DNA from 2 places in the Sporosarcina sp. P7 genome. Region 1 is predicted to be linked to the other one. Evidence: riboswitches for the same ligand, from Rfam matches in the RefSeq annotation. Region 1 holds a riboswitch; the other holds the start of a gene.
What was found. A riboswitch is a leader RNA that binds a small molecule or an ion and turns the genes downstream of it on or off. The one in region 1 is predicted to bind cobalamin.
Positions count from the first base shown of each region.

Region 1 (7,850 bases):
TTACGATTTCGTTGATTCCACATTCACAGGAAATGACAGTCATCGCGAAAAAGCATGTAGGAGATATTGTCAACTTCGAATGCGATATGCTCGCTAAGTATGTTGAGAATATGTTGCGAAAAAGACCAGATACAGGTCAAACGATGTCAAAAGACTTTTTACAACAACATGGATTTATGTGAAGGAGTGAATGAAGATGTTCCATACAATCGAAGAAGCATTAGAAGATTTACAACAAGGTAAAGTTGTCATCGTAGTCGATGATGAAGACCGAGAGAATGAAGGCGATTTTGTGGCACTAGCCGACCAAATTACGCCTGAAATCATCAACTTCATGGCAACGAAAGGTCGAGGCTTGATTTGTGTGCCAATAACAGAACAAAAAGCCGCCCAACTAGGATTACAGATGATGACCGATAATAATACGGATTCACATGGCACCGCGTTTACGATTAGTGTCGATCATCGCTCTACACATACTGGGATCAGTGCATTTGAACGTGCTGATACAATCGTTAAAATGATGGACCCAAGTGCTACTGCGGGTGAATTCAAACGTCCTGGACATATATTTCCACTTGTAGCGAAGTCAGGAGGTGTACTAGAACGTACGGGACATACTGAAGCTGCGGTCGATTTAGCGCGACTGGCAGGCAGTGCTTCGGCAGGCGTAATTTGTGAAATCATGAGTGAAGACGGAACGATGGCGCGTGTGCCGGAATTACGTCAGATGGCTGAAGAACTAGATCTGAAACTCATCACCATTCAAGACCTGATTCATTATCGTCTACAACGAGAGAAATTAGTCATACGTGAAGCAGAGATTAAGCTACCGACAGATTATGGCGAGTTCCGCATGATTGGCTATACTGAAACGATGACAGGAAAAGAACATGTTGCACTGGTAAAAGGTGACGTTACAACGGAAGAGCCGGTCTTAGTAAGAGTTCATTCGGAATGCTTGACAGGCGACGTCTTTGGATCGTGCCGTTGTGACTGTGGTCCGCAATTGCAAGCTGCTCTCTCTCAAATTGAAGAAGAAGGGCGCGGTGTATTGTTGTATATGCGTCAAGAGGGCAGGGGAATAGGCCTAATCAATAAACTGAAAGCCTATGAACTGCAAGAACAAGGTTATGACACCGTAGAAGCAAATGAAAAACTCGGATTTGCAGCTGATTTACGTGATTATGGTATCGGTGCACAAATTCTCCGGAATCTTGGTATTACGCAAATGCGTTTGCTGACGAATAATCCAAAGAAAATTGCTGGCTTAAAGGGCTATGAATTGGAAGTGGTTGAACGCGTTGCGATTCAGCTACCATTCAATGAAGCGAACGAAAAGTACCTACACACAAAGGCAGAAAAACTTGGACATTTATTAACTTTATGAGGAGAGATGAAACATGGGTAATTTATTTGAAGGGCATTTAGTAGGCACGGGGTTAAAGGTAGGTATCGTCGTTGGACGATTCAACGAATTTATCACAGGGAAGTTACTGTCAGGTGCACAAGATGCGTTCAAACGTCACGGTGTAGATGAAGCCGATGTAGATATAGCGTGGGTACCAGGTGCATTCGAAATTTCGTTAATTGCAAAGAAAATGGCAGATTCAAAAAAATATGATGCAGTCATTACATTAGGCACGGTCATCCGTGGAGCAACTCCTCATTTTGACTTTGTTTGTAATGAAGTGGCAAAAGGTGTTTCACAAGCTAGCATGCAATCAGGTATCCCAGTAATATTTGGTGTACTAACTACGGATACGATTGAGCAATCGATCGAGCGTGCAGGGACTAAAGCAGGGAACAAAGGCTGGGACGCAGCAGTGTCTGCTATTGAGATGGCGAACCTAACGAAGCAGTTCGACTAATTAGTAATGGAGTTAAAAGAGGATGTCCCCGAAGTTACTTTACTTCATGGGACGTCCTCTTTTGTAATGTGTAATTCAAATTCAGGTGCAATGAAAGTGCATGCTCGTAACACTTTGTTTGTTCTTGCAAAGGATGCATAAAAGGGGAGACTTCGTGTGGCTATGTTCCCTCTGAAATGTAAATCCTCCTTCTACCACCATGCAAACTACTCAATTCTACACTCTATGAATAAAAAAACTGTCTTAGAAACCGAATTGATTTCTAAGACAGTCCTACATTCATTATTTTACCGCTACTATGCCTAACTTTTCGCGTGCCTGTACAGTTGCAACCACCATATTTTTCAACGCTGCAACTGTTTCTTCACGCTTTCTCGTCTTCAAACCACAATCAGGATTAATCCAGAATTGAGAAGGCTCGAGCACTTCAAGACCTTTGTTAATAATCTCTGTCATCTCTTCTACTGCAGGAACGCGTGGGCTATGAATGTCATAGACACCTAGACCGATTCCTTTGTCATAATGATATTCATTGAAAGCCTCGACTAAGTCGCCGTGACTACGTGACGTTTCAATGGAGATTACGTCTGCATCCAGCGCGCTAATCGCTTCAATAAAGTCATTGAAATCACAATAGCACATATGCGTATGAATCTGCGTTGTATCTTCGACTGATGCAGTAGATACGCGGAATGCATTAACGGCCCAGTCCAGATAGTGTTTCCATTCAGTTCTTTTCAATGGAAGACCTTCACGAAGTGCCGGCTCGTCCACTTGGATCATATGAATACCGGCTGCTTCAAGCGCTTCGATCTCCTTACGCAAAGCCAATGCAATTTGGTTTGTCACTTCTTCTCTAGACAAGTCATCACGGACGAATGACCAGTTTAAAATGGTTACAGGGCCCGTGAGCATTCCTTTTACTTCATGATCTGTAAGAGATTTTGCATAAACAGATTCTTCCACAGTCATTGGTTTAATAAACGCAACGTCTCCAAAGATAATTGGCGGCTTAACACAACGTGAGCCGTAGGATTGTACCCATGCTTTTTCAGTAAAGACAAATCCGTCAAGCTTTTCCCCGAAATACTCCACCATGTCTGTACGTTCGAATTCGCCATGTACCAATACATCAAGTCCCAAGTCTTCTTGAATATCGATCCATTCTTTAATTTCAGCTTGAACGAAATCTTTATATTGCTGATTTGTAATTTCGCCTTTTCTCCATTTATTGCGTGTAGCCCGTACTTCCGGTGTTTGTGGGAAGCTACCGATGGTGGTAGTCGGAAGTAGTGGTAATTGGAATTTTTCCTGTTGGTTCACTTTGCGTTTTGCAAATGGAAGATTCCGCTTACTGTCTGATAGTAGACTTCCCGAAGTCGCTTCACGTACTTCTTTATTATTGCGAGCAGGAAGTGAATTAAATGCAGTCAATGCTGCTTCACTGTCATCCAATGCCTTAGAAACTTGTTCATATCCATGTTGTACTGCTAGTTGAATAGCTTTAATTTCTTCAATCTTCTCGTCGGCAAATGCTAACGCGTTCAAAATGGTTTTATCTAGTTTCTGTTCCGAGCGAGTCGTAACAGGTGAGTGGAGCAGGCTACATGAAGGTTGAATCCATAAATTATCAGCTGTAACATGCTGTTGAATTTTTTCAGTCAATGTAAGTTTTTCACGTAAATTGGAACGCCATACGTTGCGACCGTCTACAATTCCTGCCGCAAGTATTTTATCTTCTGGGAAACCATATTGCTTCAAGTTCTCTAGATTTCTTTCGCGTCCGTGGACGAAATCTAGTCCGATAGCGGCAACAGGTAACGCGATCGTTTCTCTATAATGTTCAACTGAATCGAAATATGTCTGTAGAAGAATATTCAGTCCGCTCAGATTTTTCGTTAGTTGTGAATAAATTTCTGTAACAGTCTTCATTTCATCTGAACTTATTGATGTACATAGAATAGGCTCGTCGATTTGGATCCATTGTACACCTTCATCTTGTAATTCTTGTAATACCTTTTGATAGAGGGGTATCAGTTGCAGGATAATGGATGGTACATCTTTATCCTCGTACCCTTTAGATAATTTTAGTAATGTATAGGGGCCTAGTAGAACAGGTTTACCTTCAATACCCAGTTCGCTCTTGGCTTCACGATAAGCAGCTAGAGGTTTGTTTTCCGTTAGTTCAAAACGCCGGCCTTCGTATTCAGGCACGATATAGTGATAGTTTGTATTGAACCATTTTGTCATTTCGGAGGCAACCGCCTCATCATTACCGCGGGCCATCGAAAAGTATGTGGAAGTGGAAACTTGTCCACCTTTCCAGTTATAGCGTGAAGGAATGATTCCGAACATGGCTGACGTATCCAGTACGCGATCATACAATGTGAAGTCGCCCACAGCAATCCAATCAACCCCAGCATCTTGCTGTTTCTTCAAGTTTGCCAAGCGAATCTCTTTCGTTGTTTGAAGAAGCTCATCTTCCGAGATCTTCTTTGACCAAAATGCTTCAAGTACACGTTTCCACTCACGATTTTCACCTATTACGGGATAGCCCGTTATACTGCTTTTTACCATAGATAATTTCCCCCTTGATTTTTTTCAATAAAAAAAACATCTCTAGGGGAAATGTTAGAAATGCGAGTACGTATAAAATAACATGCTATTTGTAAGCATGCGATTATACACTGCGTCTGTCTAACACTTCCCTATTCACCGTAGGATTAGCGTCATGAAAAATAGGCAGGTGTCTGGCTGGACGCATTAACGTCTTCACAGTGGCGGGACCGCTCCAAGAAAAGGATTCCCTTTTAAGAAATGAAAGTATTTTCATTCCACCTACTTTTCAAACTATTCAATTCAGATGATTGTCTCTAAAGCTATCACATGCAAAATAGTGTGTCAACTCGCTGTTAGAATTTAATGATAAATGCTAAAAAACAACTAACGATATGGAAGTATAATACGAAATGATAAAACAACATATTACGCCGACTGTTATATAACTGTTACGAATAGGTTGTCTCGAAGGCGTATAACTATGATGTGAAAATTTTCACAATTCAGTTGAAAGTAAACTAGACTTTAGGTATGATATGTACTAACACGTCTTCATGTGAAGAGATCATTTGTCTTTATTGTGTCGGTTTTTGATCGACGGGCTATGGGGTATTGCCGGATAATGGATAATGATGGGTGTTCATCGCTATATGTTATACAACAGTGTAGCGGAAAAATTTTAAGGGGTGGCTTTTATCCATGACAAACTATGAACAAGTAGGTAAATTGCAAGTCGCAACAGAACTATATAACTTCGTAAAAGAAGAAGTTCTTCCGGGCTTAGAAATTCAAAATGATCAATTTTGGACAAACTTCGATTCGCTCATTCATGAACTTGCTCCCGAAAACAAAGCACTATTAGAAAAACGTGATGAATTACAAAAGACCATTAGCGAATGGCATCAAAATAATAAAGGCGAAATTGATTTCGTTAAATATAAAGAGTTTTTACAAGAAATTGGCTACTTAGAGCCAGTTCCCGAAGATTTCAAAGTGACAACAGCTAATGTTGATCATGAAATCGCAAACCAAGCCGGTTCACAATTGGTAGTGCCAATCGATAATGCTCGTTATGCATTAAATGCAGCGAATGCACGATGGGGAAGTTTATACGATGCCCTATACGGATCTGATGTTATCAGTAATGAAGCGGGTGCTGAAGCTGGTGTTGAATACAATCCGATTCGTGGACAGAAAGTAATTGATTTCGCGAAAAACTTGCTAGATCAAGCGGCGCCTTTAGCTGAAGGTTCACATGCAGATGTAACTGCTTATAAAATTGTAGAAGGCAAACTTGAAGTAACGCTTGAGAGCGGTAACACGACTCAATTGCAAGATGAGTCCAAGTTCGTTGGATATAATGGTTCCAAAGATGCACCGACTGCAGTATTGTTGGTGAATAATGGATTGCATATCGAAATCGCTATTGACAAGAACAACCCAATTGGTAAAAGCGATAAGGCGGGTGTGAAAGATCTTGTAATTGAAGCAGCACTCTCTACGTTAATGGACTGTGAAGACTCTATTGCCGCAGTTGATGCTGAAGATAAAGTGGGCGTATACCGTAACTGGCTTGGTTTAATGAAGGGTGACTTGGAATCTACATTCAAACGAGGTAGTAAAACAGTTACTAGAAAATTGAATGCTGACCGTACGTATATAGGTGTAGACGGCAAAGAGTTGACACTGCGTGGTCGTTCATTAATGTTCGTACGTAACGTAGGTCATTTAATGACGAATAATGCAATTCTCGATGAAAATGGCAATGAAGTACCTGAAGGAATCTTGGACGGTGTTCTTACATCTTTAATTGCTACGCATAACTTTAAAGAAAATGTAGCGTTTAAAAACTCGCTTCATAATTCTATTTATATCGTAAAGCCGAAAATGCATAGTCCAGAAGAGGCGGCATTTGCGAACAAATTATTTAATCGTATTGAAGATCTGCTAGGTGTTGAGCGCCATACAATTAAAATCGGTGTAATGGACGAAGAGCGTAGAATGTCACTGAATCTGAAATCCGCAATCAATGAAGTGAAAGAACGTATTGCATTCATCAATACAGGATTCCTTGACCGTACAGGTGACGAAATCCATACGTCTATGGAAGCTGGTCCGGTCATTAGAAAAGCTGATATGAAGGCGTCCGAATGGCTATCTTCTTATGAAGCTGCAAACGTTGCAGTGGGAATCCGGGCGGGTCTACCTGGACATGCGCAAATTGGTAAAGGAATGTGGGCTATGCCTGACTTAATGGCTGCAATGCTTGAACAGAAAATTGCACATCCAAAAGCAGGAGCGAGCACTGCGTGGGTTCCATCTCCAACAGCTGCAATTTTACATGCATTGCACTACCATGAAGTAAATGTTAAAGAAGTACAGGCTGGAATTGACAGTTCGATCGATTATCGTGATGGTATCCTTACTGTTCCATTGGCACCTAATACGGATTGGTCTGCTGAAGAAGTACAATCGGAGCTGGATAACAATGCACAAGGGATCCTGGGCTATGTTGTTCGCTGGATTGACCAAGGTGTAGGATGTTCAACGGTTCCCGATATTAATGATGTCGGATTAATGGAAGATCGTGCAACATTGCGTATTTCCAGCCAGCACATTGCCAACTGGTTACGTCATGGTGTTTGTACGAAAGAGCAAGTACAAGAAACTTTGGAGCGTATGGCAATAGTAGTGGATCAGCAGAACGCTGATGACGAGTTATATCAGCCGATGGCACCGAACTATGATGATTCCATCGCATTCCAAGCAGCTTCTGACCTTATCTTTAAAGGGGCGGAACAGCCAAGCGGATATACAGAGCCAATTTTGCATGCTCGTCGTATTGAAGCAAAAGCGAAAGCAAAACAAAAAGCAGCAGTTCAAAACTAATAACCATTCCAAACCGTCTCTCTTTCATTGATGAAAGGGAGACGGTTTTTTACTTAATAATCAGAAATAGATATTTTTCTAATAAATCGGTTAATATGCTATGCTTACAGGAATGTTGGAAAAGGGGATGACTATATTATGTTGCAAACCGATCAAACAGTTTTTGTTTTAGTAGATGTACAAGGAAAACTCGCACAAATCGTCAATGAAAGCCAGGAACTACATGATAACTTGGAGAAGTTGATTAAAGGATTACAAGTATTGGATATTCCTATTCTATGGCTCGAACAATACCCAGATGGTCTAGGGCCGACTTCTGAATCGTTATCGAACTTGCTTGAAGGACAACATCCCATTTCAAAAATGACATTCAGTGCAATGGGCAACGAAGAATTTGTTAAACAACTCAATGAGTTGGGTAGGAAGCAAGTGTTGATTGCAGGAATTGAAACGCATATTTGCGTCTATATGACAGCGGCTGATCTTGTGAAGCAAGGTTACGAAGTAGAAGTGGTAGTGGATGCAGTTACT
Region 1 covers NZ_PDZF01000008.1:51,636-59,485, forward strand. Annotated here, with positions in the region: gene ribE (riboflavin synthase) at 1-182, shown strand, start outside; gene CSV60_RS09380 (bifunctional 3,4-dihydroxy-2-butanone-4-phosphate synthase/GTP cyclohydrolase II) at 197-1,390, shown strand; gene ribH (6,7-dimethyl-8-ribityllumazine synthase) at 1,404-1,871, shown strand; gene metE (5-methyltetrahydropteroyltriglutamate--homocysteine S-methyltransferase) at 2,154-4,448, opposite strand; cobalamin riboswitch at 4,596-4,728, opposite strand; gene CSV60_RS09395 (malate synthase G) at 5,130-7,319, shown strand; gene CSV60_RS09400 (hydrolase) at 7,458-7,850, shown strand, end outside.

Region 2 (7,850 bases), on a different contig from region 1:
TGAGGCACCGTTACATAATGATAATGGCAATACGTGACGGTGATCGGAGCCCCATAACATCCGTGTCATATGCGGTACAACTAGGCCTACAAAGCCGATAGTTCCAGACACGGCAACAGCGGAACCAGTTAATACCGATCCCCCTAGCAAAATCATCAATTTACGTTGTTTGACATTGACTCCAAGATGATGCGCGCGTTCTTCACCGAATAATAAAGCATTCAATTCACGGCGATTAAGCCACAGCATACATGTACCGATGAAGAAAAATGGCAGGACCATCAGAATATAATTCCAGCCGCGCATCGATACGCTACCAAGGAGCCAACCGACGATCTGACGAAGTTCTTCTTGCGTTAACGCGATCATCAGCGACAGCACGGAACCGAGAAAAGAACCAAAAATAATTCCTGTTAAAATGATCGTCTCCATTTTCATCGATCGGTCTACCATTCGAGCAAAGCCAATCACTAAAAACATCGTGATTGCTGCACCCATCATACTAAATACAGGTAAGGTGAACGCGCCAAGAACCGGTAGCGATATACCAAAAAAGAGTGTAATCACGGCGCCGACAGAGGCACCGGATGACACTCCGAGGGTGTAAGGATCAGCTAATGGATTTTTCAAAAGCCCTTGGAACGCGGCTCCTGATATAGCCAGTGAGGCACCGACAATTCCTGCCAGCAACACACGCGGCATACGGATCTTCCACAAAATATTACTTGCGGTCGCGTCCGCTTGATTCCATAGCGTCTCTATTGGTATTTTCACTGTACCGATCGATACGCCGAGCCAAATTGCCACAAGGAGTGTGGCAATCGACACGACATAGGCGAGCGCAGTTTTATTCACCGAATACCTCAGGATAGACTGCTTTCGCAAACAATTCTAATCCGTCAGCTAAACGCGGACCTGTACGGCTTGTAATATCTTCATCCAGTTGAATGACTCGATCTTCTTTGATCGCAGTAACCGCATCAAACCCGTCACGCGTCTTAATATTTTCTACAACGTTTGGAACATAGCTATACATTGCCAAAATTACATCCGGATTTTCATCTACAATCGTTTCAGGACTAATCATAATCCAACCTTCTTCTGTCACGATGTTTTCAGCATTGATCATATCCAAAAACTGTTGTGGGAAAGTTCCTTTTCCTGGCGTATAAATTTCAGGCGCATCGGAGTTTTCAATGAACACGCGCTTCTTGTCCGTGATGTCCGCTGCTTTCTTTTCGATATCAGCGACTTTCGTTTTCATATCTTCAACGATTTGATTCGCTTCCGCATTTTTGTCCATAACTTTACCAATCTGTTCAATCGTTTCATATGTCTCTTCAAATGTTCCTGCATTCTGTATAACAATCACAGGGATGCCTGCGTCGCGAATCTGATTCAATCCTTCTTCATTCGAACCCATCATCATTTCATTTGCGAACACTGCTTCCGGTTGCAATGAAATCACTTTTTCTATGTTGACCGTAAAGTCTCCTACTGTATCAAGCTCCGTTACTTCTTCAGGATAATCATCGTTTTCTGTTACTGCAATGACTTTATCCCCTGCACCAATTCCGTATAAAATTTCCGTGTTGCTTGGAAGTAATGAAATGACAGTTTCCGGCGCTTTTTCAAATGTAACTTCTTCGCCAATCGCATCTGTCAGGGTGTATGGATAACTCGTTGTATCCGTTGATGCTTGTTCTGTTTTCGTTTCTTTGCCAGCTTGATTTTCATCTGCTGGTGTTTCTTCTTTTGCACTATCGCTTCCACATGCTGCGAGTAGTAGTACCGCGAGCATAGCTGTCAGCAGTAGTTGTAAAAACTTCTTCATGTGTGTTCCTCCTTTAATATGTGTGTGGCATTACGCAAGTCGCAGACATGAAAAAACCTTCGATCATTCGAAGGATTAGGTGGGATGAAATCAGGACGCGACTTCTTCCAGTACACCTATCCTCGTAGGTTGCTGCGGAACTTCATTTTCTAAAAAGGCAGGGTGACCTGGCTTGTGCATAGCACGTACAGTGGCGGGACCGCATCGGATTTGAACCGATTTCACTTTTCATCTCTAGTATTGAGAACCTTTTAGAAGATATGTAATTATGCTTTATTATAGCGGTAATAGTGAGGGTTGTACAGGGCGGTGCTGATCTTTCAAAAGTCATCCCACTTCCTACCTGTTCTTGTGGTGGTAGGTTGAACCGCGCTAAAACTGGAATAGACCGCGCATTTCGTGTTTAACACCGCGCAATTACTCTATGTAACCGCGCCAATCGTTGAGTGATCCGCGCTATTATGATGTGTAACCGCGCCAAACTGCTTGAAGATCGCGCTATTGGGATATTTCGTTGGATTTGATGAAACTTTGAAAGGCAGTACTTCCAAAGACATAAAAAAGCCAAGCAGTAAATAATCTGCTTGGCCGTTTTCGAGATATTACATTCTTTCCGGTGCTTCAACGCCAACTAATTTCAATGCGTTCGCAATCGTCGTTTTAGTTGCTGTGATCAAAGCCAAACGTGCCTCGGACAGGTCTTTATTTTCCGGGTCGAGCACTTTATTCGCATTGTAGAAACTATGGAATGTAGCTGCTAGTTCTTGAATATATGTCGTCACGCGGTGCGGTGCGCGCATGCGAGCTGAGTCGCTGATAAGTTTCGGGAAATCTCCGAGCTTCTTCAGTAGCTCCAATTCTTTCTCATCTTGCAATAGCGTGACGTTTTTCGTTGACGCTTCCACGTTCTGTTCTTTTGCCTGACGTAGGATTGAACAGATACGTGCGTGCGCGTATTGTGCGTAGTAGACAGGGTTTTCATTGGATTTGGATACTGCCAAATCTAAATCGAAGTCCATTTGTGCATCGCCTGAGCGCATCGCAAAGAAATACCGTACAGCGTCTAATCCGACTTCTTCTACGAGTTCACGCAATGTGACCGCTTTTCCTGTGCGCTTGCTCATTTTGAATTTTTCTCCGTCTTTATAGAGCTGAACCATTTGCGCCACTTCTACTTCGAGCGTATCGCGGTCATAACCTAGCGCCTGGATTGCTGCTTTCATACGTGGAATATATCCGTGGTGGTCTGCTCCCCAAATATTGATTAGTTTATCAAATCCACGACTTAGCTTGTCTTGGTGATAGGCAATGTCCGGTGTTAAGTACGTGAATGATCCGTCTTGTTTGATTAATACACGGTCTTTATCGTCACCAAATGTAGTGGAGCGGAACCAAGTCGCGCCGTCTTCTTCATAGACATGGCCATTTTCACGAAGTTTTTGGAGTGCGATTTCGATCTTGCCGTTGTTATATAGGGATGTTTCCGAGAACCAGTTATCGAAATGCACGCGGAAGTCCGTTAAGTCTTTCTTTAGTTTATCTAATTCGATATTCAAGCCGTGTTCACGGAAAAATGCAAGTCGCTCTTCTTCTGGAACATGGACATACTTGTCTCCATATTGTTCAACGAGACCTTTTGCGATGGCGATGATATCTGCACCACGGTAGCCGTCTTCTGGCATTTCTTTTTCTAATCCAAGTGCTTCGAAATAACGAACGTCAATCGATAACGCTAAGTTATTTATTTGATTACCCGCATCATTGATGTAGTATTCCCGCGCTACGTCATAGCCTGCTTTGTCAAGAATATTACATAATGAATCACCAAGTGATGCCCCGCGTGCGTGTCCTAAGTGCAAGTCGCCTGTTGGGTTCGCTGAAACGAATTCAACTTGGATCTTCTGTTGCTGTCCGCTGTCGGAACGTCCGTAGTCTGCTCCTTGGTCCAGGACAGATTTCACGATATCTCCGAGACTGTCTGTTTTCAAGCGGATATTGAGGAAACCGGGTCCAGCAATTTCAATGGAGTCGATTGCCGTGTTTGTCGTATCAAGATGCTCCAAGATACTTTCCGCGATTGCACGTGGTGGCTTTTTCGCTAGTTTTGTCAACTGCATTGCGATATTCGCTGCATAATCGCCGTTCTCTTTACTTCTTGGTGATTCCAGTTTAATTTCCGGAATATCCGCACCTTCAACTAGTTGTGCTTTCTCAATCGCTTCGTGCAACGCTTCTTTAATTTCATGTTGAATCTGCTCTACTGCATTCATTGTGTTACCTCCGAGTAGGTTATTGTCAAATGGTATTTCCCTAATAAACTTTCATCTGAATGTAAGTCGTACGCTACGGTAAAACGTCCAGGTACCCACTCCAGTTGATTGGTATAAACGGCTAAATCCATAACGGCAGGACCATTACCGTACGTGCCAAAACGGACATCGTCTTGTCTGAACGGTAAGCGCATCTGCACGCCGCCTTTACGCATGATGAAGGCATCTTCGGCATGTAGCTTCACGGTCGTTCGGACTGCTGGCATTCCTTCTGTCCGTTCTTCAAACAATAAGTAGGCCTGCCCTTTTTTCTCAATGATCTCTCCAGTCGCCTGCATCGTATGCGTTTCCGCTTGCTGGTCTGGATGTTGAATAACGGAACGGAGCTGAACTTTCAATTTTGGCGCTTCCATTCGTTCACCGCCTTAAGTAAATAGATTCACTCATTATACACTTCTTCTGGTACCAGTTTCAATGTTACACGTCTAAACTTTTCCTACAGTCCGTTTAATCCGTCCATTACCGTCCCATACTGTCAAAAGATACTGAATGGAACGGGATGTGATGAGTAATGAAACGTACCGACTATATAAAATCCACCAATCGTAAAAAAATGAAAATGGTTGTGTTTTCCCTGTCGATCACGTCGATAGCCGCGATCGTGACGGTCTTAATCGCCCTTCGAATATATGCTCAAGTACTTGGTGCCCCATCATTAAGCGTACCGAAGGCTTCATTGTTCCTCGATCATAGCGGGCATCAGATCGGGGATCACTTTTCGCAACATAGACGTTACTGGATGAAGCTGTCCGATATATCCCCTTTTCTTACAGATGCTTTCGTGGCAACTGAAGATAAACAATTTTATTCGCATAATGGATTTGATTATAAACGGATTGCGGGTGCAGTTCTGAAGGACGTCAAAACGATGAGTAAGGCACAAGGCGCGAGTACGATTACCATGCAATATGCGCGGAATCTGTATTTGACGCACGAAAAGTCTTGGACACGGAAACTGCATGAGGCATTGTTTGCTTATCGACTCGAAGTTTTCTATGACAAGGATACGATTTTGGAAGGTTATTTAAATACCGTCTACTTCGGTCATGGAATGTACGGGGTCGAAGCGGCGAGCCGATTTTATTTCTCAAAAGCGGCGAAAGAGCTGACATTGGAAGAAGCGGCTACGATTGCGGCGATCGCAAAAGGCCCTTCTATTTATTCACCTCTTGATAATCCCGAGAATTCACGCAACCGCCAACTGCTCGTGCTCGAGCAAATGGAGCAGTACGATTATATTTCAGCCGAGCAAAAGGAACGCGCGGTAGATGAGAGGATCGTACTGAAGACGGAGAGTTGGAAAGATATGAAGCAAGTGGCACCGTACTTTTTGGATGCTGCGTGGCAAGAGGCAGAAGACATCCTCGCATCAAAAGGACGTGTACCTGCAGAAGGCGGCTGGCAAATTCGAACGACGTTGAATCAACAGCACCAGCAAGCAGCAGAACAAGCAATTAAACAAGCTATGCCCGCAAATGACCTGCAAGTCGGATTTATTTCCATGGCTGCAGACACGGGATTCGTGACGTCGATGATAGGCGGAGTGGATTTTGGCGACAGCTCCTTCAACCGAGTAACTCAAGCGAAACGTCAGCCGGGATCTGCGATGAAGCCCATCCTCTATGCAGCAGCGCTAGAAAAAGGTATGAATCCGTTAACATTCATGACAGCTGAAAAGACAGTGTTTACGTATGATGACGGTCGTTCGACATATGAGCCAAGCAATATTAACGGGGAGTTTGCGGTGAAGCCGATTTCATTGGCACAGGCGATTGCCATTTCAGATAATATTTATGCAGTCAAAACGCTTGAGCAAGTCGGTTACAAGCCGTACACAAAAATGGCGCAGCGACTAGGCATCGATGTCTCGTTTCCCGAATCCCCAGCAGTCGCGCTTGGAACATCCGATGTGACATTATTCGAGATGACGACAGCGTATAATCGTATTGCGTCAAAAGGTAAACAAGTCGAACCCCAAATGATTCTATCGATTACGGATGCGAACGGAAAACTGGTCTATGAGCACCCTTCTAAGAAGCCAAAGCAAGCCATGTCGGAACAAGACGCATTTGTGCTAACGCATTTGATGACAGGGATGTTCGACCCTGTTTTCAATGATTATTTAACTTCTACAGGCTTATCAATGCGACCGAAACAAACACGACCTTATGCAGCGAAGTCCGGAACAACGATATCGGATCAGTATTTGATTGGATTCTCGCCCACATTAACTGCAGGCATCTGGACAGGCTTTGACCGTGGCAAGCAACTAGAGAATTTGGAGGATAAAACCGTTTCAAAAAAAGTCTGGATCGATTTTATGGAAGCGGCGCATGAAGGAACAGCCCCACAACCCTTCCTTCCCCCTTCAGGCGTACAAGGCGTCATTGTGGATATCGAAACTGGCGGGATTGCGGTCAATGATTGCGCGAAGCAACGATTGATCTATGTGAAGGATAAAGATGTACCGAAGAAGTTATGCACGGATCGCTCGTTGAGAGAACAACATTCGGGAGAAGAGGAAAATTCTAAAATGGAGTTATTCCCGTTTTCGTTTTTTGAGTGATAGAGCGGGAAACTGTAGAGATTGAGCGGCTGACGTGCGTGATAGAGCGCTTGGACGTTTGCATAGAGCGGATCGCGATGATGTTTGAGCGGATCTGTCTCCAGATAGAGCGGTAAGCTGCGGTGATTGAGCGGATAGCGGGAGTGATAGAGCGGATGTACGCTTAGCTACAGAATATGTGCGTTCGCACGGCAGCATAGAGCGCGTAGCCACATACTATGAGTGCTGGAAGTAGACTTCACTTCTTAAATCCACATAAAAACAGCCTCGTTCTCCGTATCCGCGGAGAGCGAGGCTGTTTCGACCGTTATGTAGTAATCGAGTGAATCTGCACTGCTTGGGTTTGTGGTTTCATCAAACGATCCTCTACATAGCGGGTGTCCTAGATTACAGCGCAAAGCTGTATGTTTAGTTTACTTCCTTTGTTGCAGACATTCAACCTCAAAGAGTACGTAATGCAAATTGTCACATTTTTGACGCATTTGACGAAAATTGTACTTTTTACGTATGCCGTTGGACGTCTTACTCTGTGCGCAAACCTTCGTGTAATTCAGGTGTACTACGTTCCCAAAGTTCTGCGTTATGTGATTTCAGAAAGTCCTTAAGAATTTTTTTCGAACGATCGTCCATTTCGTCTACGATAATATGTCTCTTCATGGATTTGTCCATACGGTTGACGTGGTCTGCCAGTAACTTGTAGCCACGTCTCTTCTCACGGTTGACGATCATTTCGCAAGCTGTGATACCTGCGTAATACGGACCTTCCTCACGGTAATCAATTGTCACCCAAACTAGCCAGTATGGTTTGCCGCCTTCAGAATCTTTGCGGTCTGTGGTGAATTTGATTCCTCGTTCCGTATCACTACGGGCATGCATAGCCCCCATTTCCACTTGTGCTGTGCCCGCTTCTACATCGATGATCACAGGCGAAATGTTTTCCAACGACAACGAACCTATGCCGAACCCTTTATGTCCATCTGTTGGGTCATTTTTTATTATCGTAAAGCCTAACTTTGGTTTTGAATTTTGCTCATTTGCCATATAAATCGACCTCCGTCTCTGTTATTATATGTACTATACCTGAATTTTCTGCTAAGGAGGAAACTAAATGCCATATGTC
Region 2 covers NZ_PDZF01000022.1:2,390-10,239, reverse strand. Annotated here, with positions in the region: gene CSV60_RS14925 (FecCD family ABC transporter permease) at 1-855, opposite strand, end outside; gene CSV60_RS14920 (ABC transporter substrate-binding protein) at 848-1,834, opposite strand; cobalamin riboswitch at 1,974-2,101, opposite strand; gene argS (arginine--tRNA ligase) at 2,437-4,104, opposite strand; gene CSV60_RS14910 (YwiB family protein) at 4,101-4,517, opposite strand; gene CSV60_RS14905 (transglycosylase domain-containing protein) at 4,676-6,730, shown strand; gene CSV60_RS14900 (YwhD family protein) at 7,253-7,771, opposite strand; gene CSV60_RS14895 (2-hydroxymuconate tautomerase) at 7,839-7,850, shown strand, end outside.
Region 2: linked by a shared signal. The riboswitch ahead of CSV60_RS14920 (ABC transporter substrate-binding protein) and the one ahead of metE (5-methyltetrahydropteroyltriglutamate--homocysteine S-methyltransferase) in region 1 are both predicted to bind cobalamin.